DNA from 2 places in the Chryseomicrobium palamuruense genome. Region 1 is predicted to be linked to the other one. Evidence: a T-box and tRNA genes for the amino acid it is inferred to sense, from the RefSeq annotation. Region 1 holds a T-box; the other holds one or more tRNA genes.
The links. The T-box of region 1 lies ahead of ACFO0S_RS13140 (valine--tRNA ligase). A T-box ahead of a tRNA ligase gene usually reads a tRNA of that ligase, here a tRNA-Val.

Region 1 (16,485 bases):
CCCTGAGAAGTACCCCCTCCATCACCTGACCCGGATCGAGCCGTTCCATCCGTTGGAGTATCAGTTCCAGGTGTCGTTCCATCTGTTCCTATTGATCCATCCCCCGTTGTTTGACCATCTGTAGGTGTCACTACCACTTCCGGGGGTAGTTGTGACGAAACTTCATAAACATTATGTACAGGTGGATAATAATCCCGCGCGACAACTTCTTGCGTTTCAAATGATCCAGTTGATGATGAGATAGTCCGATATGTAGTTACCCGCCATCCACTTCTACCCGTTTCAATTTTCCGCTCAGCCCCATAACTTAAATCCGCCACGAGTCGTTCAATTCGCTTTGGTTCTATCTCTTCTCTTGAACCTACCTCGTATCGAGCGTTGGAGTCGGGTGCAAGTGTATAAAATTCTACTAAGAAAACCCCTGCATTATGAATTACATTAATCGTTACCGGCGAATCAAACGTATTTTTAAACTTAAAATCTCGAACAAGTTTTTCACTAATCATCGCCTCTAAGCCTAGAGTCGTATAATTTGGGACAATTCCTTGTGAGTGACGTTCTAAAATCTCGAATTCTGACTGTAAAACAGCGATATAGAACATAGATGCGACAAAATTCGCCGTCTCTTCACTAATAGGCGCTGCAGCTCCATTTAATATAGTTAGTAATGAAAATTCTTCTTGAGGTTGCAAAGTGTGATCATTTAATAGTTCGCTGACTGTTAGAAGCTCCGCTGCAGATAACCCTGTTTGTACATGAACAAATGAAAAACGTTCCATATCCGATGTCGAAATATTACTTGCTACTAATTGGATAGGTTCATCACTTAATACACTTGCTTTCAAATGTAGTTCATTACTCGATTGCACCATATCTATGGAAGGATCTAGATCAAGAGCCTCTGTGAGACGATCACTTATCGTTACAACAAGTGGTTGATGTACTTCTTGTTTTCTCTTCCAAAACGCGTACCATGGTACATCTGCTTTATCAAGAAACTGCTGGACTGAACTCTCTATATTAAATTGAAAATCATTTGGCGTAACTTCAAGATTGGGATGATTTGCATTCAATTGAACAGATGCCGAATCGCTCCAAATCGCAACTTCATTTGTAATAAAGCTAGATAATTCTTGTTTATCTAAACTAGGAGCAACCTCTCCACCAAGCGTGTGAAGAAATTCGTCTGCAGCAACAAATGGAGATAATAATAGTAATGCAAGTAGTATGGTCAGTAAATATTTAAATGATTTCATACTATTTCCTCACCCTTTGTTGGAATATTGACTAACTATTTTTATAGTCGAAAAATCATATATTCATTATCTTTATCATCATTGTAACGTTATTTCTATTACATTGAATATGTCTTTTGGTGGAATATATGAAATTTATGCAACAGAATCTTCCTTTGTTTCATTCTTTTGATACGTTTGATATGATGAAAGTATAAAGTGATTTGAACGGGGGTGCAATAGATGTTAAGAAATTTTCTGAATTCGAGAGGATTTACGTTAGTAGAAGTTTTAGCATCTGTTGTACTGCTAGCAGTAGTTATTACCTTATCGCTAAGTATCTTTCCAAATATGTTTCGAACAAACGATGTGAATGAGCAAAGTTTAGATGCTGTTGCGGTGGCGAAGGATGTATTGGTTAAAGCAAAAAGTTCTTATTATGAGACAAGTGGATATGAAGTAAGAGTTGCAGGACCTAATGAAATGTTTCGAGGAGTTGAAATACCCCAAGATCATTTATACATCATCGATTCTTCCTATTCACCACTTACCGCTTTGATTATAGTCGATAATCAATTTGTTGATGGATTGAATTTGTTTGAAACGACTATTCATATTTATAAAGATGATACAATACGTGCAACCAATTATGGCTATTTAGTGGAGGGCAATCTCAATGAACTCGTCTATCCATAATCAAAAAGGAATAACATTAGTAGAAATTTTAGCAGCCATCGTAATCGTAAGCTTTTTAACAGTTATTATCTGGCGATTCTTCTTTCAAACAATTGATTATAATACTTACGCTGTTACTGAACAAACGTTGCAACAAGAAGCAAATGTAATTTTGGCGAAATTGCAAGCCGAGCATACAAAAAACACAATTCACGCTCTCACCATTGAAAATGGTGCATTAACAATTTATAAAGGTGGTTCTTGTTCAAAAGAAACGATTTCCAAACGTAATGGAATCACATACAGTTTAGTTGATTCAGCGCCACATCAACTCATATCTCCTTGTAATAGGACGCTTAATGGTCTAATTTCTAATTCAATTGGTAATAACAGAATTAATATGGAAGTTAAAATTGATCTGTCTAGTGCGTTTAAAGATATTGAGACAATTAACTATACTTTAAGTACTCGTCTCTCAAAACTAACAGCAAACTAAAGGAACTCAAGATGAGGTCTTTTTTAGAAGGATGATTTGTTGTAATTTAAAATTTTACCTAAATAAGTCACCCTTTTTTAACGGTGGCAAGTGCCGCTTAATTAATGGAATAAGTGAGGATATCTATTCGAAGATTGGCAAGTTTTGTCGAAGCCTGTATACTTATTTTAGGTTAGATTTTCTGGGAGGCCAATTCATATGAAGTACATTACATCAAATCGTGGTTATACACTGCTCATCACTCTTGTTCTAGTCGTTTTACTTATTATGATAACGACTACGTTTACAATGGCTTCTATGAATCAGGCGAAGCAGGTAGTTAAAACAGATAATCAAATAGTTTCAGGTGCGTATTCAGAAATGGGAGTTGAATATAGTAAAGAAACTTATCAGAGTTTTTTTTTAAAAACACAAAATGAACTATATAACTTAGTAAGAGTGAACGAAAGTTGGACAAACCAGCAGTTTAACCAAGCAATTATCAATTCCAAGTTATCACTATTACAGTCATTCACTAAAACTCTTTACAATAAATTCAATCGAGTAAATAATCCAATAGAAATACAAATTTTCAACTTTTCAACTAATAAATTTGAAAAAATTGCTACCGTAAATTATATTAATTCTACTAATATGATTTCATATGTGAATAATAATCAGTTTATTATACGAAGTCTCGGTAAAGAGCAAGCAACTCAGAAATCAATTGATATTACTTTTACTTTACCCATGAATTTCGGCGTCACTAGAACACCAGAGACAAGTAAAGTAACTTCGGATTCCGTATTAAATAAATTTTTTAATACTTTTTGTATTGAACAAAACAAATGTGTAGAAAGTCGATTGAAAGGTAATAGTGGAAACGACTCAATCACAAACGACATATTTGCTAAAGGCACTATACAAATAGCTAAAATACAAAATTTCACTACCCCGGCTTATACATTATATTCTAATGACACCATTGAACTTAAAGCAAACCAGATTAGATTGAATAATTTCATGTTGATAACTGATGATTTATTTTTTAACTTCCCTGCTTCTGCTAGCGGAAAATTAGAAATAAAGAATTCCACAATTATTGTTAATAAGTTAGCTTTCAACAACAAAGTAAATGCTAGAAATGTTGAATTAGAAAACACTAAAATTTGTTTTCTTTCTCCTCCAACAAACGAACAGTTAGAAAAACTTGATTGGAAATCTCCAACATCCCCAAATTATATAGTACTATCAATCTCAAACCTGAACCAGTTTAAAACAGATTGCAAAATTAATATAGATTTATCAGTTTCAAACAATTCATTTTCTACTACTAAATTAGAAATTACGAAATTAATTGAAAATATTCAATATCAATAAAAACGCGACCATAACGGCCGCGTTTTTTATTTCAAATACTCCGCCACCTTATTCCTACCCGCCTGCTTCGCGCCAATGTATAAAGCGCGATCCGCGTTGCGTAATAAGGACATCGTTTCATCCGTATCCTCTGGCGCGCTTGAAACGCCTATAGAGACCGTGATGTAGATGATTTCGTCCAAACGGTTTTTCGTTAAATCCGAATCCACTAAGAATGGATGGATTTCCACGGTTTGACGAACTTTTTCGCCAATCTTCGTCGCCTCTTCTTTTGTATACTGAGGTAATATGATGACAAACTCTTCTCCCCCATACCTTGCGACTACTGCATCCTCCGGAACATTCTTCTGTATTAACTTTGCAAAGTCTTTTAGTACGATATTTCCAGCATGATGTCCATACCGATCATTGATTTGTTTGAAGTGATCAATATCTAACATCAATGCGGACAAAATGAGGTGCGGATTCGAATTCAAACGATTCTGTTCGATTTCTAGTGTTTTATTCAGGAATCGATAATTATGCAGCCCGGTTAAGGCACATGTCTCGCTCTTCTCCACTGCTGCATTGACATACTTTGCTTTCTCAAGTGATACGGCAAAATACGTGGCCAGTAAGTGAACGATATCAAGCTGGAACTTTTCGAAGGCATACTTTTTCCTTGCCGTAAGTATGATCAATCCTTCTGTCTTTTTATTCCGATGGACCGGAACAATTAGCAAACTGTTCATGTCGTTCTTTAAAAAGTCAGGAGCTTCATGGACCCACTCACTCGATTTGACATAACACTGTTTCTCAGAATACGTGAAATAGTAATGAATAAATGAGTTCTTAATCGTATCCGATGGAACGTCAATGCGCATTTCATGTCCATCCTCTAATGCACGCATCACAACATAATTGCCTTTTAAGTTATCGATAATATAGATGTTATCCGCCGGAAGTAAATTCTTCAAGTGCTCTAAGAACATGTTCACGATTTGTTCCACACTTAATCGATCCGCTAATTCATGGCCGAACGCACTCGCTTTAGCAAGTGCAATATTCGCTCGTTCAGCCGTGTTGTACATACGCATCACATATGTAATAAGTAGAAATGGTATACCCAGTAGTGGAAATGCAAGCCACCCCATGGTTAGCTGAAGGACATATAACGCAACCGCAAACGGTAAGGTAACTAATCCGGCTGCGTAATCCCACAGAGCATCGCGGCTGAAAAATTTTTCCTTCTGACCGAGGATACGCTCTCTACTGTATAAAATGACATGATTACTTAACAAACTCACAAACATGAATATCGTTGCACCCAGGAGAATTTGAATCGTATCCATAGAGCCGATCTGATATCCCGCGATATGCGCAGCACTGGCGGACAAGAAAGAGACCATAATAAACATCCATGAGCTGAAAATGAGTCGGTACGGTAAATCTTGTAAGAAGAGTACTCGGAATATCATTGGAAGTATAGAAAGTTGAACAAGAATCATCTCAACGCCAGCACCATAAGCTAAGAATGCCGCTACAGTTACCCATTGTGAGAAAAAAATCGTTACATTTCCAATATAAATTGGGATGGCTGTGGTAGCAATGGCCAATAGGACCATCAACATGAAGATACTCCAGTCGATAGGTTGACTAGGGTAGTAGTAGTAAAGGAAGATCGACATCGGTAGTGCAGTAAATACCCACAGCAGAATAATATTCAGTTTGGTTCGTTTACTAAACTTCACAATGGTCCTCCTTCCAGTTATTTGGTTTTCTGACAAATCAAATTATAGCACTCTTTTACTATACTTCACTAAGGCACTAAATCCTGTTTTTCAATTTCCATTCACTTAAAAAATACAAAGAACCGGTTATAAAAGACCTATAATTATCGTTGTTTAATAAATTTATATCTATTTCTGAAATATGTTTACAAGAAACATTTTGAATTCGACATAATTCGACTAGTCTATTTGACTTAAGTGCGCGTTCATATGAAAAATCGACAAATGTGAACTTGTTCGCCACTGTTTCATAAGTCCGTAACACCTCTTCAAAATCTTTATCCTTTAAGATTCCCATAACGAAATGGATTTTTTCATTAGAAAACTGAGCTTGGATAGTTTCTACAAGCGCCTTTGCAGCAGCAGGATTATGTGCACCATCCAAGTAAATATTTTCAGTGATTTTCTCCATACGGAAAGGGATGAATGCTTTTTTAAGACCTGATCTAAGAAGTGTATCATCTAACTGAAGATATTGACTTAAAGCTGTGGAAGCTAAAGTGGCGTTCATACGTTGATGTTCACCTAGTAAGGAGAGCTCGATATCTTCCGTTAAGGGTCTCATGCGGAAGAGTCGCGCGTTTTTCATATCCGCCTCTCGCTCAAACGGGGGTAAATAGATATCTTCCGGTAAGAATACGTCACTATCTTGCTTTAGGATGCCTGCCTTATGTTCCCCTATTTCTTCGAGCGACTCACCCAGGAAGTTTGTATGTTCGATTGCTAGACTCGTGATGATTGCAATGCTTTGAGGAATCACGTTCGTGCTATCGTATCTTCCCCCCATACCGGTTTCAATCAACCAGATTTCAACATTGGACTCGTTAAAGATAAGAAAAGCACAGATGGTTAAGAGTTCGAAGTCTGTTAAGGAATCAGCATCTTTCGTCTCAGCTATTCGTCTCATGGCGGAATCGAGTTGCACTTCTGTGGCGTTTTGACCATTGATAGTGATTTGATCATGTACGTCTAATATGGCAGGCGATTGGAATGCACCATACGTGACACCGTGTGATTCACAAATGGCCTTCATAAATGCTATCGTGGAGCCTTTGCCGTTAGTACCCGCAACATGCACAATTTTGTCGTGCTGTTCAGGGTTTCCGAGTTCAGCCAAGACTCGTTCCATGCGCTCGAGTCCTGGCTCAATTACAGAACGACTACCAATCCCCCACTTTTCCTTATATGCATCCAATCCTGGAATTTGCATTATGTATGTCCCCCTTAGATTCACAAAAAGCTCGGCTTCTAAATTCACTTTAGAAAGTCGAGTTAATTCATAATATAGCAACATGATGAGAAAAAATCTCCGATGAGCAATAAGTGAATGAATCTCCACAAAACCGAAGACTTCTAGAAGGTCAGAGTGTTCCGGAGACCCCACAGTCGAGGCTAAAGTGCAAGCTTTGGTATGCCACGAGGAGGCTCCGGGAGGCTCCCTCAGAAAAGCGAAGGTTTTGTGGGGATTCATAATGAATAAATTAAAACTCCATCGTTAACAGGTGTTCCCGCACTTCGCTCATAAAGTAAAGAGATCCTGTAATGACCAGGACTTCGGTATCTTTATGAGTTTCATGGAATTGATTAATGACTTGTTTCCAGTCGTCGACAGCAGATTTTTCTGTGTGTGACGAGTACTCGATCAACGTGTCTATTGGTGTAGCTCCACTATGTTGGAAGCTAGTGAACGTAATGTCAGTTGCGACTTGATCGACCATGGCGACGCTGGATGCGTTGTCTTTTTCTTCGAGTGCTGCATATAGGAAATGATAGTTATACTCTGGGTACACGGCAGCTAATGTTTGGAGCAACATCGTCATCCCTTCCGGATTGTGCGCACCATCAATCACGATGTGTTCGCCGAATCTTTCAAAACGGCCTGCCCACTTCGCTTTTTTAAGTCCTGCATATATAGCTTCCGTATGAATGTCAAAATGAGATTGTAAAGTTAGAACAGCTGTAACTGCCAGTCCTGCATTTTCTGCTTGGTGAATTCCGAACATGGAGAGCTCGATATTTTCGTAGCGGTCTTCACCAATTTCCAAATCAAAAAGTTGATATCCATTTTCAAGTCGAACATTGGATACTTTCATGTGATCTTCGAGTTGCTGAAGTGGTGCCTTTTTTTCAGCTGCCGTTTCGCGAATAACAAGCTGGGCTTCCGGATTTTTCACGCTCGATACAACCGGAACTCCTTGTTTAATGATTCCTGCTTTTTCAGAAGCTATTTCTTGAATCGTCTCCCCTAACACATCGGTGTGGTCGTAGGAAACGGTCGTAATGACAGAAACGAGTGGTGTGATGACATTTGTTGAATCGCGTCGTCCACCTATTCCGGACTCCATCAACGCTACATCGACTTGTTGTTCGTCAAAGTACAGGTACGAGATGATGGCCATCATGCCGAAAAACGTGGGATATTTGTTATACTTTTTCTCAGAAATCTCAATAATCGTATTAAAGTGATTGAGCAATGTGTCTTCATCAATCGGTTGTCCGTTGACGATGATGCGCTCGTTGACGTGATGGATGTGCGGAGACGTGAAGACGCCGACTTTCAAGTTATGTTCTTTTAGGATGGAATGGATGGCATTGAGTGTTGAGCCCTTTCCATTAGATCCAGCTAGGTGAATGGTTTTAATGTTGTTCTGAGGGTTTCCTAAATCATGTAATATGTCAGCCACCAGGTCGAGTGGCGTTTGTTTGTAGTTTTCATTGCGGATGGAAAATACGAATTTAAGACAGTCCTTTAGATTGGTATACATAGCGTGTCTCCTCTTAGTTCCGAGTAATGTTTCGTGTGTCGTAAAAGTACAAATTCAGTATAGCAATCTTGAGGGTCGATGTCTTTTATTTCTTTCCGGGTTACCCAAAGCTTGCGCTTTGTACCCCCGTAGGGGTCAGTTGAGCCACTCTAAAGCCTCTAGAAGTCTTCGGTTTTAGCTCACTTTCTTTGATACAATCACCACATTAGATAACAACCTACATTAACCATGTTCAACGAAGGATGCTAAACGTGACCGTCGGAGTCTATTAATCCGTCGGTCACTCCATACGAATACTGGCCATTCATTACAAAACCCCTACTCTCTTCCGAGAATAGGGGTCAAGATGTATTACAAGTTCTTCAATTCTTCTAAACGCTTGATCACTGTATCACGCTTCTCAAGATAATCCGCTTCTTTCGCGCGTTCTTCGGCGACAACCGCTTCAGGTGCTTTGGAGACAAAGCGTTCGTTTGAGAGCTTGCCTTGAACGAGCTTCACTTCTTTCTCCCACTTCGCAAGTTCTTTTTCAAGACGCGCAAGTTCTGCGTCGATGTCGATCAAACCTTGAAGTGGTAAGAACAGTTCTGCTCCTGTTACAACCGCAGACATGGCCTTTTCGGGCGCGTCAAGACGCAAACCGATGTCAAGCGTTTCCGGGTTACAGAACTTCTCGATGTAGGCAGCGTTGTTCTCAAGTGTGGCAAGTGACTTCTCGTCTTTCGCAGATAGAATCAACGGTACTTTTTTGCTCATCGGTGTTTGTACTTCAGCACGTATCGTGCGGACAGAGCGAATGATTTCAGAGAGAAGTTTCATTTCTTCTGCTTGCTCTGGGAAGTTCAAGTCGTTGCGTACTTCTGGCCAAGCAGCTGTGACGATCGAGTCACCTTCTGTCGGCAGGTTCTGCCAGATTTCTTCCGTGATGAACGGCATGAATGGGTGAAGTAGGCGCATCGTCTGGTCCAGTACGTAGGCAAGCACAGAACGCGTCATTTTCTTCGCTTCTTCGTCTTCTCCGTAAAGGGGAAGTTTCGCCATCTCGATGTACCAGTCACAGAAATCATCCCAGATGAAATTGTAAAGAGCACGGCCTACTTCTCCGAACTCGTAGCGGTCAGATAGACGCGTCACTGTTTCAATTGTTTCGTTAAGGCGCGTTAAGATCCACGCATCTGCCACTGATTTCTTGCCATCTAAGTTAATTTCCTCGTATTTTAGACCGTCCATATTCATCAATGCGAATCGAGAAGCGTTCCAAATCTTATTCGCAAAGTTCCAAACGGCTTCTACTTTTTCGGTTGAGTAGCGAAGGTCTTGTCCTGGTGACGAGCCTGTTGATAAGAAATAACGTAAAGAATCCGCCCCGTACTGCGCAATAACATCCATTGGGTCGACCCCGTTACCGAGAGACTTCGACATCTTCCGGCCTTCCGCGTCACGCACGAGACCATGGATCAGTACATCTCTGAATGGGCGTTGTCCAGTGAACTCGACACCTTGGAAGATCATACGAGATACCCAGAAGGCAATGATGTCATACCCGGTAACGAGTGTATCTGTCGGATAGTATTTCTTCAATTCTTCGTTATCCGCATCTGGCCAGCCCATTGTAGAGAACGGCCATAGTGCAGAAGAGAACCACGTATCCAGAACGTCTTCTTCTTGACGCCAGTTTTCACTATCTGCTGGTGCCTCGTGCCCTACAAATACTTCGCCAGTTTCATTGTGGTACCAAGCCGGAATTCGGTGACCCCACCATAACTGACGAGAGATACACCAGTCGTGCAAGTTTTCCATCCAGCGCATATAGGTATTCTCAAAACGGTCTGGAACGAAGTTGACTTTGCCCTCTGTGCCTTGGATCGCCATCGCTTGCTCGGCAAGTGGCTTCATTTTTACGAACCATTGCGTCGATAGATACGGCTCTACAACTGCTCCGCTTCGCTCCGAGTGACCTACCGAGTGAACATGTGTTTCAATCTTAAACAGGACACCCATGTCTTGTAGATCTTTGACAACTTGCTTACGGCACTCGAAACGGTCGAGCCCGTCATACTTGCCGGCGTTGCCATTCATCGAACCGTCTTCGTTCATGACAAGAACACGTTCTAGGTTATGACGGTTTCCGATTTCGAAGTCGTTCGGGTCATGGGCTGGCGTAATCTTAACAGCCCCACTCCCGAATTCCATATCGACATAATCGTCTGCTACAATCGGAATCTCGCGCCCGACAATTGGTAACGTTACGGTTTTTCCGATCAAGTGCTTGTAGCGCTCGTCTTCTGGGTGAACTGCAACCGCGGTATCGCCAAGCATTGTTTCCGGACGCGTCGTTGCAACATCAATCGCCCCGGTTCCATCTGTCAACGGGTAATGCATATGATAGAAGGCACCCTCAATTTCTTTGTGAATGACTTCGATATCGGATAACGCGGTTTTCGTAGCTGGGTCCCAGTTAATGATGTACTCGCCACGATAGATCAAGCCTTTTTCGTAAAGCTTTACGAAGACTTCGCGAACGGCATGAGACAGACCTTCATCTAAAGTGAAACGCTCGCGGGAATAATCAAGTCCAAGGCCTAGTTTTGCCCATTGTGAGCGGATATGGCCTGCGTACTCCTCTTTCCATTTCCATGTCTCTTCCACAAAAGCTTCGCGACCAAGATCATAACGTGTCTTGCCTTCAGAGTGCAGTTTTTCTTCTACTTTTGCTTGCGTTGCAATTCCGGCGTGGTCCATTCCTGGAAGCCATAGCGCGTCATAGCCTTGCATACGTTTCATACGCGTGATGATGTCTTGTAACGTTGTATCCCACGCATGACCTAGGTGAAGTTTTCCTGTCACGTTGGGTGGTGGAATTACGATGGTATACGGTTTTTTGTCACTTTCCGGATGAGCTTCGAAGTATTTTCCTTCAAGCCACCAGTCATAACGGCCTTGTTCGATCGATTGCGGATCGTACTTGGTTGGCATTTCGATTTCTTTTGTCATGTAAGTCACTCCTTTTTTGTAGATTGAAGAGGAGCAGAACACAAAAAATCCCCGTCCTTAAAAAAGGACGAGGAATGATCGCGGTACCACCTTTATTCATGCCTACCTAAATAGACATGCTCTTCAATCGGTAACGGCTTCACGCCGGCTGTCATTACTCAATGTTCACGACAGCTGCTCCCGGGCTACCTTCAACAATTCTCATCAAAGACCTTTCACCAAGTGGCCTTCTCTCTACAGATCAGGGGATTGTCTACTCTTCCCGTTCGTTGCATTTGGTTATGTGTTCTTATTGTAAGCAATCCGCTGCAAGACGTCAAGCTGTCGAAAGGAGGTGATTCTAATGAAACGGCGCTACAACCCGCACTACTTGCCCGAATGGATTCGCAAGCCGCGGTTCTATTGCAAAGCCATCTGCATTCCGATTACCTGCTTCCAGCTCGTCCGCGTACTTATCGTTCCAACCACCGGCGACTTTTTGTTACTACTTTTCCTTGTAGCACTCAGTTTTATGTTCTACCATGATGTGATTTAAGTGGAATTCGGATTGTCGTGTACGTATCTTTCCATTTGGGAAGTTGATCTGGGTGCACGGCTTCCACTTCCGGAACTTCAATCGTAGATTCCTGCCACGCTTCAATAGCGTCTTCAATTTCGTAATACGCCGACGTGGATTCTACAGCGGCTTCTGCTTCCTCATACGCGACAGATGCTTGCCATGAACAGTGGATACATCCCGAATCATAGTCCGCATCATGACTGATGAGTTCAAAGGACGGTTGCGAATTATTCGCCACTTTATCGATGTCCACATAGACGTGGAACGGTAAAGCGTATTCGAAATAGGCAGTTGTATTCTCGCGGTCGACGTCATCAATTTGTGTCACGGACGCGTCAAAATCGCCGTTCTCTTCCCTCTCATCTTGAATCTCTGCTCGTACCATCAATTTATAAAGTCCCTTTAACTCCCACTGTCCATCTACTTGTTTCCAGGTGAAGAGCGGTTGGATGTTGAATTCTTCCACTCCATGAAATGCACCAAGTGCAGGTTCCAGTGCAAACGATTGTTGTTCTGTCCAAGTTTTCTTCATGACATCCCTCCTGCCAAAGCATATGCTCGTAGGAAACAAACAAGACCTGCTCTCCTATCGATAGTGAGATCAGGTCTTTGTCATGTATTATTTCTTCAACTGCTCAAATGCCTTACGGAACGCTTCAATTGTTTGATCGATGTGCTCTTCCGTGTGTGCGGTCGATAAGAACAATCCTTCAAACTGAGACGGTGGCAAGTAGACGCCTTGCTCGGCCATGAGTTTGTAAACATCTGCAAACAATGCGAGGTCAGATGTTTTCGCCTTGTCATAGTTAATTACTTCTTCATTGGTGAAGAAGAAGCCGATCATCGAGCCTGCACGGTTCACGGTGTGCGGGATATCAAATTCCGACGCAACGCGACGGAAACCTTCTTCAAGACGGTCGCCAAGCTTTTGGAAATGCTTGTAGCTTTCCGGTGTTAGTTGAGAAAGTGTTGCGTACCCTGCTGCCATCGCAAGTGGGTTCCCAGATAACGTACCTGCTTGGTAGACGGAACCTGCAGGTGCGATTTGCTCCATGATGTCACGGTGTCCACCGAATGCACCTACTGGTAGGCCGCCTCCGATAACTTTACCAAGACACGTAAGATCTGGCTTCACATTGTAGTAGCCTTGAGCACACCCATAATCGACGCGGAATCCGGTCATGACTTCATCAAAAATAAGAAGGGCACCGTGTTCAGAGGTGATCTCGCGTAGGCCTTCTAAGAATCCAGGTTGAGGTGGGACGACACCCATGTTTCCTGCCACTGGTTCTGTGATGATTGCTGCGATATCGTCTCCATATAATCGGAATGCTTCTTTCACGGCTTCTAAATCATTGAATGGCACCGCTAATGTGTTTTTCGCTACCGATTCCGGTACACCAGGTGAATCAGGGAGTCCAAGTGTCGCCACACCAGACCCTGCTTTGATCAACAAGCTGTCCCCATGTCCGTGGTAGCTGCCTTCAAACTTTAAAATCTTATTGCGGCCTGTGAAGCCTCGCGCTAAACGAAGTGCAGACATCGTCGCTTCTGTACCTGAAGATACCATACGAATCATTTCAATCGATGGCACGCGTTCCATTACAAGTTTCGCCATTTCGTTTTCAATCAGTGTGGATGCACCGAAACTTGAACCGAGCTCAGCCACACGTTGAATTTCTGAGACAACCTTTTCGTCCGTATGCCCTAAAATAAGAGGACCCCATGAAAGAACGTAGTCAATATAATCATTGCCATCGATGTCTGTGACGATAGCCCCTTTTCCTTTTTCCATGAAAATCGGTTCCATGTTTACAGACTTAAATGCACGTACGGGACTATTAACGCCACCTGGCATCAAGTCTTTCGCTTCGGTGAATGCTTCGTGTGATTTCGTGTACGATTTTGTCATTTACTTCTCCTCCAACCATTTCGCGACGTCTTTTGCGTGGTACGTCAAAATAAGATCCGCACCCGCACGTTTCATGCTTGTCATGGTTTCCATGACGACTGATTTCTCGTCAATCCAATCATTGATGGCAGCGGCTTTCACCATCGCATACTCACCGCTCACGTTATATGCGACAATCGGAAGATTATGCGCATTTCGCACGTCACGGATGATGTCTAAGTAGCTTAGTGCAGGCTTTACAATTAAGAAGTCTGCTCCTTCATCAACGTCCGATTGTGCTTCACGAAGTGCTTCTAAACGATTTGAATAATCCATTTGATACGTTTTACGGTCCCCAAACTTCGGTGCACCGTCCGCTGCTTCACGGAATGGCCCGTAGTAGCCAGATGCATATTTAACCGCATACGACATGATGGGAATATCGTGATACCCAGCGTCATCAAGAGCTTTTCGAATCACAGCAACGAATCCGTCCATCATGTTCGACGGAGCAATAATGTCCGCTCCCGCTTCTGCTTGACTCACAGCCGTTATCGCAAGGAGATTTAGTGAGTCATCATTGACGATACGCTCGTGCGCGTCAACTACACCACAGTGACCATGGCTTGTGTATTCACATAGGCATGTATCCGCAATGACGAGCAGTTCGGGATGACGCTCTTTCACTAAGCGGGTAGCTTCTTGAATGATGCCGTGGTTGTGGTAAGCACCACTTCCTACTTCATCTTTTTCAGCGGGAAGACCGAATAAGATGATGGATTGAATACCGAGTTTCACCACTTCATCAAGCTCTTCCCCTAGTCGATCGAGTGAAAACTGGTACACGCCCGGCATCGATGATACTTCCGTCTTACGGTTTTCTCCTTCTGCCACAAATAACGGGTAGATCAGATCTTCTTTGTGCAAATAGGTTTCTTTTACTAATGCGCGCATCGCTTCTGATGTTCGTAAGCGGCGGTGACGGGTAAATGTAGGTTGCATGGAAATCACTCCTTATATTGTAAGCGTTCGAGTAGTACATCTTCTAAAGTATAGCGTTCCGGCATGACATGAACCGGCAGTCCTGCTTCTTCAAGAGCCTGTTTCGTGACATGGCCAATCGCACAGACAATGGTGTCCGGGGCAATCTTGCCACCCGCTTCTTGAAACACCTTGACTCCGGAAGGGCTGGCAAAAACGAGGGTCGATTCCGGCTCATTCAAACATAACTTGTTGATTGCTTCTATATGCTCTGGCCTGTCTGTCGTTTTGTAGACAACCACAGCCGTGACTAAGGCATCCAGTCCCTCTTCAATCGTAGGTTTTGCGAGATTCCCCTTGCAAAAACCGACTCTACTTCCAGAAGGCTGGACCGCATTCCACTCCTCGACAAAGCGGTCTGCACTGAAAGTCGATGGGATGAAAGAAGCGGAGTAACCATACTCTTTTAAAGCTGTTGCCGTCTTCGTCCCAACAACTGCGAACTGATGCCAGAGTGGTTGTGTGACTTGTTGAAAAAAGGCATGTACCGCTGTTTGGCTTGTGAAAAGCAACCAGTCGCAAGCAAGCAGTTGCGAAATCCCTTCTTTCGTCATCTTAACTGGTTCTGTTTCAATCAACGGATAATGGACAGCACGAAATCCGGAAGCCTCGATTTTTTCAAGGAACTCCGGATCATGCAGTTGGTTCGTTAAAATGAAATTAGACATCGGCCTGTTCTTTGACGCGTTGAATGAGGTCGTAAGCCCCTTCTTTCGTCAAGATTTCAGCAATTTCTTGTCCGAGTTTAACGGCATCGGTGCCCGTACGTGTTTCTTTATAGACGACAGAAGCATCTGGTGCTGCCACAAGTCCTGTCATCGTGATTTCTTCACCATTAACAGTTGCGTGGCCCGCAATTGGCACTTGGCATCCGCCGTCCATAGCGGATAAGAATGCTCGCTCCGCTTCAACAGCAGTCCACGTACCCGCATCTGTCAATTTCGCAAGTGCATCAAGCAGTTCTTGGTCTTCTGAGCGACACTCAATAGCAAGAGCTCCTTGCCCTACAGCTGGAATGCACATATCGGTTTCTAAATATTCCGTTACCGTGTCATCGGACCATCCAAGACGCTTAAGTCCTGCAGCGGCTAAGATGATGGCATCGTACTCGCCTGCTTTTAATTTTGCTAACCGTGTATCGACGTTTCCGCGGATCCATTTAATTTCCACATCCGGACGTTGCAACAGAATCTGTGCACTACGACGTAAGCTGCTTGTTCCCACAACGGCTCCAACAGGCAGGTCAGCAAGTTTTACATGGTTGTTTGAGATAAGCGCATCACGCTCATCTACGCGTTCCGGAATACAGCCGATGACAAGACCTTCTGGCATTTCTGCTGGCATATCTTTCATGCTGTGTACAGCGAAATCGATTTCTTTATCATAAAGAGCTTGCTCGATTTCTTTCACGAATAATCCTTTACCACCGACTTTCGATAACGTCACATCGAGAATCTTATCACCTTTTGTAACGATTTCTTTGATTTCAAACTCGAACGGTGCTCCACTCTTCTTCAGTTGATCAATAAACCAGTTTGTCTGCCATAAAGCGAGTTTGCTTCGGCGAGATCCGACAATAATTTTGCGCATTTTGCTCCAACCTTTCTGCTACCATAAATGAAATTCGGAAAATGAACTTCCGAGGAAAAAATTAATTAATACAAACAAGAAGGCATAGACGTGAATCCACGCATAATTCGT
Region 2 (16,485 bases), on a different contig from region 1:
CAAGAGCTCAGTGATGATCCATTGAAACCGCTCCTCAATCGCTTTGCGGCATCCTACGCACCAGGATCTACGTTAAAGCCAATTACAGCAGCCATTGGAATGGCGAACGGCACACTTGACCCTACAGAGGGCATTGTCATTGAAGGGGCACAGTGGCAAAAAGATGCGTCCTGGGGCGACTATCGCGTCACACGTCTTCACCCGGAAGCGCCCAATCCGATTGATTTGACGAAAGCGCTCGTTTATTCCGATAACATTTACTTTGCCCAACAAGCGTTGCGCATGGGAAGAGAACCCTTTGTCTCCGGCCTTGAAAAATTTGGATTCGGAGAAACCATTCCATTTCTGTTGAATCTACAGGCTTCACAAGTTTCAAATGATGGCACGATCTCTTCAGAAGGACAATTGTCCGATACGTCATTTGGACAAGGACAGATGCTCGCGAACATTCTTCACTTAGCCATTTCCTATCAGCCGTTTGTAACAGACGGGACGATGTGGCAACCGACTCTTCTGATGGAAGAGGAGGATCAAGTCGTGTGGAAAGAAGGTATGGTGAGTCCGGAACATGCAGCTGTACTTCGTGAAGGAATGCGCCGGATGGTCGTGGATGGATTTGCCCAGGCAGTAAACCTTCCATCGATTCCGGTCGCAGGGAAAACGGGGACGGCTGAGCTGAAAGCAAGTCTAAACGAAGAAGGCCAAGAGAACGGGTTCTTCGTGAGTTACCCAACGGAAACAGAAGACTTCATTCTAGCGATGATGATTGAACAAGTAGAAGACAATGGCGGAAGTGGGTACGTGGCAGAGAAGGTCGCGCGCGTCTATCAACTTCTTTACGGACAGTAAATCGCGCACCCTTTGCAGTAAGTATAATGATATAATGAAGTGCTGAGTAGTTTAGATGCGAAGGAGATTTTTGAAATGACTGCACTTGATTCGACCGTACCGATTTCACGTGGAAAATTAATGTGGCAAATGACGCGCCCTCATACGCTGACGGCTACATTTGTTCCTGTTATTTTAGGGACGGTAATGGCTCTATTTGATACATCGATTCACTGGGGACTGTTCATTGCCATGATGGCAGCGGGACTTTGTCTGCAGATTGCTACGAATTTGTTCAATGAATACTACGATTTTAAAAAGGGTTTAGATACAGCAGAATCTGTTGGAATCGGCGGCGGAATTGTTCGCCACGGCCTTAAACCAGGTATGGTCTTAAGCGTCGCTTTGATCTTATATGTGATTGCCGGATTAATTGGTATCTACATCGCTGCCTCCACGAGCTGGTGGTTAATCGCAATTGGAGTTGTCGGCATGGCTGTCGGTTACTTCTATACAGGAGGTCCTCTTCCGATTGCATATACACCTTTCGGCGAAGTGTTTGCTGGAGTTTTCATGGGCATTGGGTTTATCTTGATTGCCTATTATCTTCAGACGCTTGAAGTGACGACGTGGGCGCTTTTGCTCTCACTTCCATTTGGAGTTTTAGTTGGCGCCATCAATATGTCCAACAACATCCGCGACATCCAGGAAGATACAATCGGTGGCCGAAAGACACTACCGATTTTACTAGGTCGTGAAAAGGCGATTACAGGCCTCGCAATTGCATTCATCATTTCTTATGCGTGGATCATCGGGCTCGTGATGATGCAAATCGTGACACCTTGGGCACTTCTTGTCCTGCTTGCTGTTCCCAAGTCGATGAAAGCTATTAAGAGCTTCCGTTTAGGCAAAACGCAGCCACAGATGATGGGACCTGCGATGAAGTCGACTGCGTTAACCAATACGTTTGTCGGGATATTGTTGACGATTGGGTTATTTATTGAATGGTTAATTTAACGGGAAACCGTCTACTTTTTTCAGAGTAGACGGTTCTTTTTGGTTGTAAAAAGAACGTATGTTCCATATAATAAGAACAGATAAAGGAGGTCGGAAAGTATGCGAGACCATATGGTCAAGGCAATGAAATATAATCAAGTCGTTGAGATTGTGTATATGGATAAAGCGGGTAATGTAACGAAGCGTCGTATTCGTGTGTTAAAGATGAACGGGGAGAGGTTATGGGTATGGGACTATAACAAACGAGCCAAACGAACCTTTTTACTCGATCATATCCTCGCTAGTCAACCGGTCCTCCATAAAGAACGGGAAATTGTCTAACATTCATCCATTTTCATATGGTACAATAGGAAAAATTTAAGCAGTCTTGCTAGTGGATAAGGGATGGATGGGAATGAAGTTAGTCTTATTGTTTGGGCCACAAGCCGTGGGGAAGATGACGGTAGGGCAGGAGTTAGCGAAAATCACTGAGTTGAAATTATTTCATAATCACATGACGATTGATTTGGTCTCCAACTTTTTTGATTATAGTACCAAACGGGGACAGGGACTCGTGAACTCGTTCCGTCAGCAAATTTTTGAAGAGGTTGCAAAGAGTGACTTAGAAGGGTTGATATTTACGTTTGTCTGGCGGTTCGACAAAGATATTGACTGGAACTACGTTGAAAATGTCGTGGGAATTTTTGAGGCAGAAGGTGCAGACGTCTATCACGTAGAACTAGAAGCTGATCTTGAAGAGCGTTTGGCGCGCAACGTCACACCGAACCGACTCGAACATAAGCCGTTCAAGCGAAACTTGGAATGGTCACGAAACGATGTCATTACCACTGCCGAAAACTACCGACTGAATTCGCACCCAGGAGAACTACAAGTGCAAAACTATTTACACGTCGATACAATGAATGTAGATGCACAACAAGCCGCACTGCAAATTAAAACTCACTTTAATTTATAAATGGACTGTTTAGATAAATAAGAGCTGGGTAACGTGAAAGTATGAGCCAAGATAGGAGGCCATCATATGAGCACGGGACTCAGCTTTCTTTGTGTCATCGGGTTTATCATCATTCATTTATTTACAAGGCATTTGAAGTTTTTACGAAGAAAACCGCGTAGCCAGTTTTTATCTATTGCAGGTGGAATTGCAGTGGCTTACGTCTTTTTACATCTCCTCCCTGAACTCGGTGATTTTCAGGAAGAGTTAAAAGGAGAAGGTCTACTGTCCTTCTTTGAACACCATATTTATATGATTGCTTTATTTGGTCTTGTTTTATTCTATGGGTTAGAACAATTTGTAAAAACATCTCATAAGCATCGGACAGATGCTTCATCCATTGAGCATCACGCTGGGGTCTTTTGGGTTCATATCGGAACCTTTGCTTTATACAATTTCAGTATTGGTTATCTTCTTGTCCGGGAAGAGTTCACAGGTTCTCTCGGGCCTTGGGCTTTTTTTGTGGCACTTGGCGTTCACTTTATCACCATTGATAGTAGTCTGGACGAGCAGCACGATAAGGATTATGAAAAATACGGACGGTGGTTATTGACGGCTTCGATTTTGTTAGGGTGGGCAACAGGGGTTGTGACGGAGATTCATCCCTTTATTCTTTCGTATCTCGTAGCGCTGCTTGCTGGAGGAATAATTTTAAACGTGATGAAGGAAGAACTTCCTGAAGAGCGAGAGAGTAGTTATCCTGCGTTTTTCGGCGGCGTCTTTGGCTATACAGTGCTTCTCTTGTTAATTTAAACATCAAAAAAGAGCCCCTAGACATACGGTCTAATAGGACTCTTTCGTGTGAAAGCCGTGTTCCGACAGCTTCCACGTGGGTTTGGCACCCAATGATCCCGACTGGGTTCGAACCAGCGACCTCCACCCTGTCAAGGTGGCGCTCTCCCGGCTGAGCTACAGGATCTAATTTAACTGACAAAGATTATTATACCGCTTTTCCTAGATAGTGCAACACTATTTTGAAGGAGGTTCAATCCATGACTTCATATTCATCATCTACACCTTTGCCACAAACGATTGGAAAGCCTGCCACGCGTGCATTGCATGCTCATTCTATCTATACATTAGAAGAACTATGTATGAAATCGCTGGAAGAAGTAAAAGCCTATCACGGAGTAGGCCCAAAGGCTATAAAAATTTTATCTGTTGCCCTCCATACTCACCAACTTGCCTTTCGAGTAGATTAAATCCCTAAGTAACGGGTAAAAGAAAAGCAAACTGCCCATAAGGAGGGAGTCCACTATGCCTTTAAAAGAACATGAAAAACAACTCGAAGAAATGTTTTATGACTGTGAAAAGAACTGTGAAAACAACGGGAAAGTCGCATCCTACATACCTGCACTGGAACGCGTCGATCCAGACGTATTTGCCGTCAGCATCATGGATACGGCTGGCCGAATGATTTCAACAGGTGACGTAGACCATAAATTTACGATGCAGTCCATTTCCAAAGTCGTCATCTTTCTGTATGCTCTCGAAAACTTTGGAGAGGAAGCTGTATTTGAGCGAATCACCCTCGACCCAACAGGTGACCCGTTTAATACGATTATGGGGATTCAAAGTACATCAGAAGGGAATGTCCACAACCCGATGATCAACTCTGGTGCTATCGTCTTAAGTTCCATGATTGCTGAACGCGACGGGGACGAAGCGCTGTCCAATATGCTGGAATTCACTCGCAAACTGACGGGAGATGACGGTATCTATGTGGATGTAGAGGTCTTTGATTCCGAAAAATCGACGGCGCTCAGGAACAAAGCCATTGCCTACTTCTTACAAGCATCCGGATCCATTCACGACACCGAAGACTCACTCGACCTGTATTTTCAAATGTGCTCGATTGCTGTCAATGTAGAAGATATTGCACGCATGGGTGCGCTACTCGCAAACAAAGGTGTTGATCCGTTCTCTGAAGAGCGAATCCTGCAAGATGCCAACGTGAAGACGGCCAATGCCTACATGCTCCTAAGTGGGATGTACGATGCCTCTTCTCGATTTACGATTAAAGTTGGATTCCCAGCAAAAAGTGGGGTGTCCGGAAGCATTCTTGCTGTGGTCAGTGACCGAATGGGAATCGGTATTCTTTCGCCGCCACTCGATTCTCGTGGTAACAGTGTGAAGGGAATTCAATTACTGAAGCGATTATCCGAAGAATGGGATCTCTCGGTTTTCTAAATTATAAGCTTCTCACATCCAGTGAGAGGTTTTTTTTTGACTGAATCCCAAAAAAAATAAAAAAAAAGTCGAAAAAAATAATAAATTGTTTATTTCTAATATTGAAATAATTCAGACCTTATTTTAATATGATGAGGTAAGCAAAAATGGGAAGTAGAAGGGGGATTGGAAATGAATGCGATTGCATTAGCTTCGATTGGACTATTTATCTTCATTTTAGGCTACCGATTTTATTCGAAATTCTTGGCAGAAAAAATCTTTAAGCTGGACCCGGACTATGTCACACCTGCTCATCGTTTTGAAGATGGTGTTGACTTTGTCCCGACAAATAAGTGGGTTCTTTGGGGACATCACTTTACTTCAGTTGCAGGTGCTGCGCCGATCTTAGGGCCGGCTATTGCAGTCTACTGGGGCTGGCTGCCTGCGTTTTTATGGGTCGTTTTGGGCACCGTTTTCGCAGCTGGATTCCATGATTTTGGAACTCTAGTCCTGTCTGTGCGAAATAAGGGGCAATCTGTCGGAACGCTTGCGCACAAATTAATTGGCCAACGAGGAAAAATCTTGTTTTTATTCATCATTTTAATTTTAGTACTTATGGTCAATGCCGTGTTTGCATGGGTCATTGCGAACCTCTTTATCTCGTTCCCGGCAGCGGTGTTACCTGTTATGATTCAAATCCCATTAGCGATTTGGATTGGCTATGCTGTCTATAAAAAGCAAGGAAAAATGTTAATTCCATCCTTAATTGCTCTTGTCATCATGTATGCGACGGCAGTCATAGCGAGTAATGTCGAATGGCTACAAATTGACCTTGTCCGCTATATGGGTGGTGAAGAGGGAGCAGGCTTGTTTGGACTAGGAGCCATTTCGACCGCTTTCTTTATTTGGATCATGTTCTTAATGGTTTACGTTTATATTGCTTCCACGCTACCAGTATGGAAGTTGTTACAACCACGTGATTTCATTAACTCACACCAACTTGTCGTGGGTCTGTTAATTCTTTATTTGGGATTATTATTCACAAATCCTCAGATTACAGCGCCGATGGCCAATGCGACCAATGACGTTTCTTGGTTGCCGCTATTGTTCATCACGATTGCCTGTGGTGCCATCTCCGGATTCCACGGATTGGTTTCTTCAGGTACATCTTCCAAACAGCTTTATAAAGAAACAGATGCTCGCTTTGTAGGATATGCAGGAGCAGTGGGTGAAGGTATTCTCGCACTTGTCTCTATTATGGCCGTCATCACGTTCTTCCCGAATGCGGATGCCTTCCGTGAAAGTTATTCCAGTTTCGCAGCTGCGAGTGGTGGGGGGCTAGGCAACTTCGTTAAGGGTGCTGCTCAACTTGCAGAAGGCCTCTTCATTCCGGCAGGAGTCGCAACGACAATCGTTTCAATCATTGTCATTAGCTTCGCAGCAACGACTCTTGATACATCTGTACGGCTTATGCGCTATATTATTGCCGAACTTGGTCAAGAATATAACATGCCCGTCCTGACAAAAACGCATGTAGCGACAACAATTGCGGTCGTCTCTTCTGCAGCTCTTGTTTTAATTCCGCAAGGTCCAAACGGCTTCGGTTCAGGCGGATACTTGTTATGGCCATTGTTCGGTACATCTAACCAGTTACTAGCGGGTATATCACTACTCCTGATCACGATTTGGTTGAAGTGGTTGGGCCGAAATTATTGGGTGGCCCTCATCCCAATGATCTTCCTCGTATTCATGACCATGTATGCAATGGCTCAGCAACTGTTCTTCCAATGGGCCATGTGGGGAAGTAACCCGAACACGCTCTTGTTTGTATTCGGCGCCATCATTTTTGGATTCACGCTGTGGATTTTATTGACTGCCGTTTCCGCTTTACGTAAGGGAATTGACCCGGACTATAAATTCGAAGATTAGTGTAAAAAGGGCTGCTCCGTGCAGCCTCTTTTCATTCAAACGAGGAGGTGCACCATGTCATTACTTGATAAGATGAAAGCCCTCGTAGCTTTTTATGATGAAGTATTATCGATGCCGCACCGGTCGGAAATCGCACGAGAACTTCGTGACCAAGATGATTTGTTTTTGTTCATGCTCTATTCCGAAATGCTTGGCATCCCGAATCCGGCGTATTATTACACGCTCGAGTTATACCCGTATATGATGGAGCAGTTTCATGACTGGCATCTTCGTGTAGGAATGGACAAATCACCGATGACTGGGTTTAGATGCTGTTAAGAGAGGAGGAACAACGAGATGGAACAACGCATTTTATTCGTCGGAGGAAAAGGCGGTGTCGGGAAGTCGACCTCCGCGGCAGCCATAGCGTGGAATTTCGCGAAAGCAGGGAAACGGACATTACTGGTATCGACAGATCCTGCGCATAACGTCGGAGACATATTTGATACAGCGATTGGAAGTAAGGGAAAAGAGGTTGCACCTAATCTGATTGCACTTGAAATCGATCCGGAAGTGGAAACGACCGCCTATATCGACCAAGTGAAGCAGAATGTAAAGGGCACGGTCAATCCAACGATGATGCAAGAAGTGTATCGACAGTTAGATACGGCAAAGGCCTCCCCTGGTGCAGACGAAGCCGCTCTATTTGATAAGATTGTCTCTATTGTTCTCGATGAACAAGTAAATTATGACCGCATCGTCTTTGATACAGCGCCAACAGGACATACGATTCGTCTGTTAACCCTTCCGGAGTTGATGGGTGTGTGGATTGAAGGGTTGCTTCAAAAGCGAGAGAAGACCAATGAGAATTATACACAGCTATTAAATGACGGGAAACCTCGAGAAGATCCCATCTACGATGTGCTCAGGGAACGTCAGCGAAGGTTTAAAGCCGTGCGGGACATCTTGTTAGATGAAGAGAAGACGGGGTACATATTTGTTTTGAACCCGGAACGGTTGCCCATTCTCGAGACGCAAAAAGCTGTCGACATGCTTCACAATTACGGGATTCATGTTCGCACACTGATTATCAATAAAGTGTTACCTGAGAAGGTCGAAGGGGCTTTCATGCTTGAGCGAAAAGAAGCAGAAGCACCTTATCTTGAGACGATCGCCAAACGATTTGCGAAACAAAAGCGAATTTATATTCCATTTTTCGCACGTGATATCTCGACGAAAGACCAATTTGAACAGTATGCGACCTATGTATAAAAAAGGCTTATTTCAGTCCAAGTTCACTTGGTTCTGGAATAAGCCTTCTTTCATGTTGTCCGCTCGACACCTAGAAATTCAAGTACGAAATCTAAAAAGAGCATGCGTTGTTCGACATTCGGTGCGTGTCCAGATTGGTTAAACTCAGCGAATGTGGCATGAGGAATCAGGCGTGCCGTTTCTCGTGCCTCTTCCGGTGGATTCAATTGATCATGGTCGCCACTAATGACAAGTGTTTCAGCCGTGATTTTCGACAAGTCCGGTGTGAAATCAAATTCCGTGAGTGCCTGGTTCGCTGCTTCAATCTGTTCAGCGGACATCGGTTCTGATTTTTTCGCGGCCTCTTTACTCCATTTTCCAACTGCTTGCAAATCATGATACATATACTTCGACGCTTTTAGTAATTTCGCATTATGTGAAAGTCCATTGAGTTCATCTCCGTGTTTTTCAAAAAGAGCTTGCATGGCGGATGTCTTTCCTGTTGATTTTGTGGCGACAAGCACAAGCCGTTCCACACGGTCGCCTAGTCGGATCGCTACGCCTTGGGCGACATAGCTTCCCATGGAGACGCCCAGAAGATAGACGGTGGGTAACTCGAGGTAATCAATCAGCGCTACAATGTCTTCGATTAAGTCATCAAGCGTGTACGAGGAGGGGCGGTCTGAATCCCCGTGCCCCCGAAAGTCAGGCGCAATGACGCGGAAATATTTTTTTAAAATGCGTGTCTCCTCATCAAACATATGTCGATTTCCCGTCAATCCATGCAGGACCAGAAGAGGGGGTCCCGATCCTTTTTCTGAAAAAGCCATTTTATGAGAGTGGATAGTAGTCGTTAACATGTTCGGGCTCCTTTCGTTGTGCTATGTAAATCCCCTTTTCAAGAGAAATTAAAACGTTTTAAAGCATGTAGGGAGGGAAAACAAATAACGATGAAAAATGAGGAGGAGGAATGAACAATGAATATTCATGAACGTCAACAAGATGGGCAACCGCCTCAGACACAGAAAAAGCAACCAGGTGTCGAATCCAAGATGGAACCCGCACCGGTCCATCCTACGGATTACAAAGGCTCTGGAAAATTAAAAGATAAAGTAGCGTTGATTACAGGTGGAGATAGTGGGATCGGAAAAGCTGTAGCTATTGGATTTGCAGCTGAAGGTGCTCATGTCGTCATCAACTACTTAGAAGAAGATCGTGATGCGGAAGAGACAAAAAGCATGATAGAAGACCGAGGGGCTAAATGTCTCCTAGTGAAGGGTGACGTCTCCGATGAATCTTTCTGTAAAGAGTTAATGGATAAGACAGTGAAAGAATTTGGTCAACTGGATATTCTCGTCAACAATGCAGCGAAACAGTTTCCGCAAAATTCGATTGAAGATATTACGTCTGAGCAGTGGGATCTAACATATAAGACGAACATCTATCCCATCTTCTACCTTTCAAAACTTGCGATGCCTCACTTAAAACAAGGAAGTTCAATCATCAATACGACATCGGTCACAACGTACATGGGCAATAAAGAACTGATTGATTATGCTTCCACTAAAGGAGCCATCGTAGGGTTTACGCGTAGCCTCGCGCAAAATGTAGCGGACAAGGGCATCCGAGTGAATATGGTCGCCCCTGGACCGATCTGGACACCCCTTATTCCTGCGACATTTGATGAAAAGCATGTCGAGGAATTCGGTACCGATACACCGCTTGGGCGTCCAGGGCAACCACGTGATCTAGTAGGTGCCTATGTACTTCTTGCTTCAGAAGATGGAGCATATATGACGGGACAGTGCATCCACGTAAATGGTGGAATGTGGATGAGTTCGTAAAAGAGCAGCTTCGGCTGCTCTTATTTATGCTTTTTTAGCTCTATTTTACACTGAGTTCGGAGAAAAAAACTTCTCATTTTTATTGAATGTTTACCCAATATAACGAATTATTATTAATAATAAACCAAATAAAGGAAGTTTATGAAATATATTTCTATCATTTTATTCCATCTGAACCATTTTAAAAGGAAAACTGTGATTTTTCTAACAATTGAAATAAATTTTGTGTATAATTACAGAGTAATTTAACTAGAGGGGGTCATCTAACATGAAACGGACATATTTGAAAGGGTTTTCAGTCATTCTACTAGCTGGTTCTATCCTGGCAGCGTGTGGTTCTGACGACAGTGGCAGTGCTGGCTCGGGAGACGGAGAAGGACTGGATACAAATATCGTGACAATCGGTACGGGAGGATCTTCGGGTCCATACAATATCATCGGAACAGCACTTGGAGAGCGCTATTCTTCGGAGTTCGGTGTCAATTCGAAAACCCAAGCAACTGGTGCTTCGGTCGAAAACATGAACTTGTTAGCGCAAGAAAAGATTGAAATGGCTTTCGTCATGAGTGATGTATTAAGTGAAGCAGTGAATGGGGAAGGAAACTTCTCAGAGCCGGTTAACAACGTACAACAAATCGCAGCGCTTTATCCAAACTATGTTCAAATCGTAACAACAGCCGATACAGGTATTGAAACGATTGAAGACCTTGTCGGTAAGCGTGTGGCAGTTGGGGATCAAAACTCAGGTGTTGAAGTGAATGCACGGAACCTATTAAACGGCCACGGTATTACATATGATGATATTCAAGTTGATTATTTAGGATATGCAGAAGCAGCAGATGCTTTAAAGGCAGGCCAGTTAGACGCAGCATTCCTTACTTCTGGTATTCCGAATGCATCCCTTATGGAACTTGAACAATCGATTGATTTAAAAATCGTAAGTGTAAGCCCGGAGAAAATTGCTGAAATCGCTCAAGATCAATCGTATTTCGTCGCACTTGAAATCCCAGCTGGAACCTATGGAAATGAAGAAGCGGTTCCAACTGCTGCTATCATGAACGCACTTGTTGTTCGTTCAGATTTAAGTGAAGATGATGTTTATCAAATGACGAAATCATTCTTTGAAGGACTAGGCGACTTAGCGAATGCGCACCAAGCAGCCACTGAAATTTCACTTGAAGCTGCTCAAGAAGGTATGGTAGCTCCTGTTCACCCAGGTGCACAACGCTACTATGACGAGCAATAAAAAGCGGAAGTGGGGAGTGGCGATCGCCACTCTCTTTCTTTTTTGTATTCCAGTTAAAGGGATTCAAGTGAGCAGTGAACAATATACGCACTTTTATCCATCAAATGAAGTAGAGCTTCGATGGATCCATTCAGTGGAAAAAGAAGAATGGAAAGAGTTTTACCGTATACATCATCATGAACTCCTACTCTATGAGACGGCATTTAAGACGTTCGGGGCTGGTGTGCCAAGTGATGGAGAAGTCATACCGTCGGATGATGGTTTGGTGCATTTCAAAATGAACCAATCATTTCCCGAACTCCGTCTCTTCGTTTCAGATTCAATTGAAACCACGATGTTTTTTTCCGGACAAGAAGTCCCTATCTATAAGTACGTGGATGATTACGTGGACATTGTTATTCGTGTCACCTATTATCCATGGTGGCTCATCCATACATAAAGGAGTGGAACTATGGCAGTAGAACCCAAAGCAACCATTGCCGCTGACCCAGCAGCAGATAATCAGCAAGAAATCTTAGAGAAGTTTGATAAAGAGTCAGTTGTACGACAGTTTGCAAATAAAAAGATCGTTTGGTTTGTTACACTATTGGCTGTCGCCTACTCACTCTTTCATCTCTATATTACATTTAATCCTATGCCACAGCTCCTGCAGCGTTCAATTCACGTGGCCATTGGGGTCGCTCTTGTCTACTTGATTTATCCAGTAACCAAATCGCAGGACCGGACGAAGGTTCCTTTCTATGATTGGATCCTATTCTTGCTCTCACTTAGCACAGCAGCCTACCTGATTGTTGAATACCAAGCCATTGTAACGACTCGTGGTGGAATACCGAATACGATGGATGTCGTTATGGCGATTTTAGCCGTTATGTTAATTTTGGAAGCATCTCGTCGAATTATGGGGCTGATCCTACCGATTATGGCGTTGCTCTTCTTGTCCTATCCATTCTTTAGTCATATGTCCTTTATGCCGAACCGGTTAATGACAAGACCATATGACCTAGGGGATATATTTGGACAACTTTATTTGAAAACAGAAGGACTTTACTCAAGCGCCATTGGTGCTTCGGTTACGTTCATCTTTCTTTTCATTTTGTTTGGAGCTTTTTTAGCGAAGTCAGGGATGGGTCAACTCTTTAATGATCTAGCACTCGCACTCGCAGGAAGTAAAAAGGGAGGACCAGCAAAAGTGGCGGTTGTCTCTAGTGGATTTATGGGAAGTATTAACGGGGCCGCGGTTGCGAATGTCGTGGGAACGGGTGCGTTTACGATCCCACTTATGAAAAAAGTAGGGTATTCGAAAAACTTTGCAGGAGCCGTAGAAGCCAGTGCATCTGTCGGTGGACAGATTTTACCTCCGATTATGGGAGCAAGTGCCTTCATCATGGCTGAAACGACAGGTGTCAGTTATGGCACGATTGCTTTAGCAGCTCTCTTACCAGCAGTACTGTATTATCTCGGCGTCATAGCCCAAGTGCATTTCCGTGCAGGAAAAGATAATCTTCGAGGGGTTCCGAAATCGGATCTTCCGAAACTTAAAGAAGTATTAAAGTCTCGCGGACACTTGCTGTTGCCACTTGTCGGATTAATTTATTTTCTTGCGATTTCGACACCGATTGGTTATGCGGCATTCTATACCATTATTTTGACGGTTATTGTAAGTATGTTTCGTAAAGAAACGCGTATGTCCTTCATGGATATTGTAGATGCTTTGGCATCTGGTGCTAAGCAGTCACTATCGGTTATGGTAGCCTGTGCGGTCGTCGGGATCATAATTGGGGTTGTGAGCTTAACAAGTTTCGGTACCGTAATGACCTCTGCCATTACAAGCTTAGGTGCTGGCTCATTATTCCTGACATTGTTCTTTACGATGATTGCGTCGATCATTTTAGGGATGGGTCTTCCATCCATTCCAGCTTACATCATTACAGCGACAATGGCTGCGCCAGCACTTGCAACCTTCGATATTCCAGTGCTTGTTGCGCACATGTTTGTCTTCTACTTCGGTATATTTGCCAATATCACACCACCTGTCGCTCTTGCGGCATTTGCAGGTGCGGGAATTTCTGGAGGCGACCCAATGCGAACTGGTTTCCAAGCTTTACGTCTTGCCATCGCCGGGTTCATCATTCCGTATCTGTTCGTCTACAATCCGGCTATGCTGATGATTGATACAACAGGAGTAGCTACGAACGCCACTGAATTTGCACGGCCTGAGATTATGTCGATTGTGATCATTGTTATCACATCCGTGATTGGTATTCTCGCTCTTGGCGCAGCGGTGGAAGGGTATTACCGAACCCACCTTAACTTGATAGAACGACTCGTTCTAGGGGTAGGGGCTCTACTTATGATCGTACCTGAAGGGTTTACAGATATAATTGGACTCGTAATTGTTGTTCTTGTTGCGGGATTGAATTTTATCAAAGGTCGTAAAGAAGAAACCGCGACCGCGAATAGTACGACCTAAAAGAGCAGCTTCGGCTGCTCTTTTTTCTTATGGTCAAAATGTGTACAATAGAGCAGTGGAAAATGATAGAGAGAAGGAAATACAACCAATGGTACTTTTACATAATAAACAAACGCCTACAACAGATGAATGGGAAGCGTATCTCGATGTCACGCGCCACGGAAAGCTGATGCTATCCAGCATTGAACTCACGACAACCTATCTGTGCAATATGCGTTGTGAGCACTGTGCGGTTGGCGACATATTGGCGTTGAAAGACCCAACACCGATTGCACTTGAGAAAATCTTTGCGAAACTGGATGAGATTACGCATCTGCGCACACTCAGTCTAACGGGAGGCGAGCCACTTTTTTCAAAGAAATCACTTGAGACAGTGATCCTGCCTCTCTTAAAATATGCCAAGTCACGAAATATCCGAACACAAATCAACTCCAATTTAACGATGCCGTTCGAGCGCTACGAAACGATTGCACCGTACTTGGATGTTTTACACATCTCACATAACTGGGGAACAATCGAAGACTTCATGGAAGGTGGCTTTGCGAACATGCCGACACCGCCACCTGTAGCCGTTCGAAAACGTCAGTTTGCTACGATGATTGAGAACAGTCGTCGTCTTTCTGAGATGGGCGTCTTTGTGTCTGCAGAAACCATGCTTAATAAACGAACACTTCCCTATATCGAAGAAATTCATCGTCAAGTGGTGAAAGACATGAAGTGCAGTCGTCATGAAGTGCATCCGATGTATCCTGTCAGTTTCGCTTCGAACTTGGATGTCTTGACGCTGGATGAGACTCGTGCAGCCATTCGTCAATTACTCACTGTTCGAGACGAGGAAACATGGATGTTATTTGGTACGTTGCCATTTTACTCGTGTAGTGAGTCTACTGAGGATCAGGAGTTGCTCACATTGCTCCGTGCACAAAAAAATGTCACGGTTCGAAATGACCCGGATGGACGTTCGCGCTTAAACGTTAATATTTTCACGGGGGAAGTGGCAGTGACTGATTTTGGGGAAGCAGCAAAGGTAGGCAACTTGCTGGAAACTTCTCTCCCGGAAATTTATGAGAACTGGGTAGAGACAGCTACGGCCAGGTCGATGAATTGCCATTGCCCAGCAGTAAAGTGTCTGGGGCCTAACCTATTGGTGAAAGATGCTTACTACCCAGAAGTTGATTTTAGCAATCGAAAAGCAAAATAAAAGAAGAACTATTCTCGCCAGGTAAGGTGAGAATAGGTCTTCTTTTTAAAATGTATAACGTGAAACTTGCTCATCGGAAATAAGGAGTCCTTCCACTTCTTGGAAACCGATTTTATCATAAAACTGTTTTGCAGCTTGATTCTTCGGTTCATAAGACAACGTAATCGTCTTATGTCGTGGCTGCTTGTTCGCACGAATATCTTCAATGAGAGCTGACATTGCTTCGCGACCATAATTTTTGCCCTGGAATTTTTGATCAATCATAAAACGGTAAATCCAGTATTCTCCGTCGTCTTCATCCACTCCGTAAAGTGCAAACCCTACAAGCTCCTCGTTCGCATAAATGGCTTTTGCGACAAATTCATCTAAAAAATGCAATTGAGCCAAAGACACTGCATTGGACGTAATAAACGCCTTTTGATCGTCTCGTACAGATAGTGAGATCACGTCGATCCAATTCTCTTTTGTTACTTCTTGTAATGTAATCATTCCCTTTCCCCCTCTGTTACATCGTACAAGATTGGATAAAAACTAAAAAGAGCTATTTTTCGGTATTCTCACACGAGAAGTACTGCTTTTATGTGCAGTGCAAAATCGGTTCCTTTCCGCTATACTGAAACAATGTAAAATGGAAAAAAGGAGCGGTTTTAGAAATGGAATGGAAAAATATTTTACGTGGGTTCGTCATAGGTGTGGCGGATTTGATTCCAGGTGTCAGTGGAGGGACGATTGCTGTCATATTGGGGATTTATGATCGTTTGATTGAAGCCATTAGTGGATTCTTCAGTAAGGAATGGAAACGTCATGCCTTGTTTTTAGTTCCTCTAGGTATTGGCATGGTCGTAACTATATTATCCCTCAGTCGTGTCATCGACTTTTTACTTGAAAATTATTACGCACCGACTCAATTCTTTTTCCTCGGATTGATTATTGGTGTCGTTCCGATGTTGTTCCGTGAATTACATACACGTGCGGGTTTTAGACCAAGTTACTGGGTAGCCATTCTTATCGGAACGGTCCTTGTTGCGAGTATGGCGTTTATCCGCCCGGCTGAATCGGAAGTTATTACATCATTATCAGCAAGTACTTCGGCTTTACTGTTTTTCTCCGGTTGGCTTGCGAGTATGGCGATGCTCCTTCCAGGTATCAGTGGATCTTTCATCTTACTTTTAATTGGCGTCTATCCGACAGCCATCAAAGCGTTATCTGATTTAAACATCCCACTAATTTTACTCATCGGAGCTGGAGTCGGTGTTGGGTTTATCGTGAGTAGTAAAATTATTCGTTATTTACTAGGCAACAAACCAGGAATCACGTTCGCCGTCATCATTGGACTTGTCTTAGGGTCCCTTGCTGTCGTTTTCCCAGGGCTACCGGAAAATGGCGTGCAGTGGATACTGAGCCTCGTGACATTTGCGGCAGGGTGGATCATTGTTCATTTATTAAATCGCGTATCTGCATAAAAAAGCTGACCGTCCATTTAAGGGCGGTCAGTATTTTTTTCGGCACGTTTCAGTTGGCGAATGTAGTGACGAATGGTATCTAAATGCAGGCCTT

Region 2: it encodes a tRNA-Val, which carries the amino acid that the T-box ahead of ACFO0S_RS13140 (valine--tRNA ligase) is inferred to sense. The anticodon was not compared.

Annotation. Positions count from the first base shown of each region.
Region 1 covers NZ_JBHSEF010000026.1:155,615-172,099, reverse strand. Annotated here, with positions in the region: gene ACFO0S_RS13175 (VanW family protein) at 1-1,256, opposite strand, end outside; gene ACFO0S_RS13170 (PulJ/GspJ family protein) at 1,479-1,931, shown strand; gene ACFO0S_RS13165 (PulJ/GspJ family protein) at 1,912-2,406, shown strand; gene ACFO0S_RS13160 (hypothetical protein) at 2,605-3,765, shown strand; gene ACFO0S_RS13155 (sensor domain-containing diguanylate cyclase) at 3,792-5,495, opposite strand; gene ACFO0S_RS13150 (bifunctional folylpolyglutamate synthase/dihydrofolate synthase) at 5,572-6,744, opposite strand; gene ACFO0S_RS13145 (bifunctional folylpolyglutamate synthase/dihydrofolate synthase) at 7,016-8,299, opposite strand; gene ACFO0S_RS13140 (valine--tRNA ligase) at 8,651-11,293, opposite strand; T-box leader at 11,354-11,572, opposite strand; gene ACFO0S_RS13135 (hypothetical protein) at 11,637-11,828, shown strand; gene ACFO0S_RS13130 (hypothetical protein) at 11,803-12,384, opposite strand; gene hemL (glutamate-1-semialdehyde 2,1-aminomutase) at 12,472-13,764, opposite strand; gene hemB (porphobilinogen synthase) at 13,765-14,745, opposite strand; gene ACFO0S_RS13115 (uroporphyrinogen-III synthase) at 14,751-15,452, opposite strand; gene hemC (hydroxymethylbilane synthase) at 15,445-16,374, opposite strand; gene ccsA (cytochrome c biogenesis protein CcsA) at 16,393-16,485, opposite strand, start outside.
Region 2 covers NZ_JBHSEF010000009.1:234,519-251,003, forward strand. Annotated here, with positions in the region: gene ACFO0S_RS02675 (penicillin-binding transpeptidase domain-containing protein) at 1-849, shown strand, start outside; gene ACFO0S_RS02680 (1,4-dihydroxy-2-naphthoate polyprenyltransferase) at 925-1,845, shown strand; gene ACFO0S_RS02685 (transcriptional regulator) at 1,945-2,166, shown strand; gene ACFO0S_RS02690 (AAA family ATPase) at 2,240-2,800, shown strand; gene ACFO0S_RS02695 (ZIP family transporter) at 2,867-3,592, shown strand; tRNA gene ACFO0S_RS02700 (tRNA-Val) at 3,686-3,758, opposite strand; gene ACFO0S_RS02705 (helix-hairpin-helix domain-containing protein) at 3,832-4,041, shown strand; gene glsA (glutaminase A) at 4,097-5,029, shown strand; gene ACFO0S_RS02715 (carbon starvation CstA family protein) at 5,201-6,937, shown strand; gene ACFO0S_RS02720 (cory-CC-star protein) at 6,992-7,255, shown strand; gene ACFO0S_RS02725 (ArsA family ATPase) at 7,274-8,188, shown strand; gene ACFO0S_RS02730 (alpha/beta fold hydrolase) at 8,239-9,027, opposite strand; gene ACFO0S_RS02735 (SDR family oxidoreductase) at 9,145-10,011, shown strand; gene ACFO0S_RS02740 (TAXI family TRAP transporter solute-binding subunit) at 10,280-11,257, shown strand; gene ACFO0S_RS02745 (DUF1850 domain-containing protein) at 11,244-11,696, shown strand; gene ACFO0S_RS02750 (TRAP transporter permease) at 11,709-13,727, shown strand; gene yfkAB (radical SAM/CxCxxxxC motif protein YfkAB) at 13,816-14,928, shown strand; gene ACFO0S_RS02760 (GNAT family N-acetyltransferase) at 14,974-15,417, opposite strand; gene ACFO0S_RS02765 (DUF368 domain-containing protein) at 15,582-16,391, shown strand; gene ACFO0S_RS02770 (DinB family protein) at 16,409-16,485, opposite strand, start outside.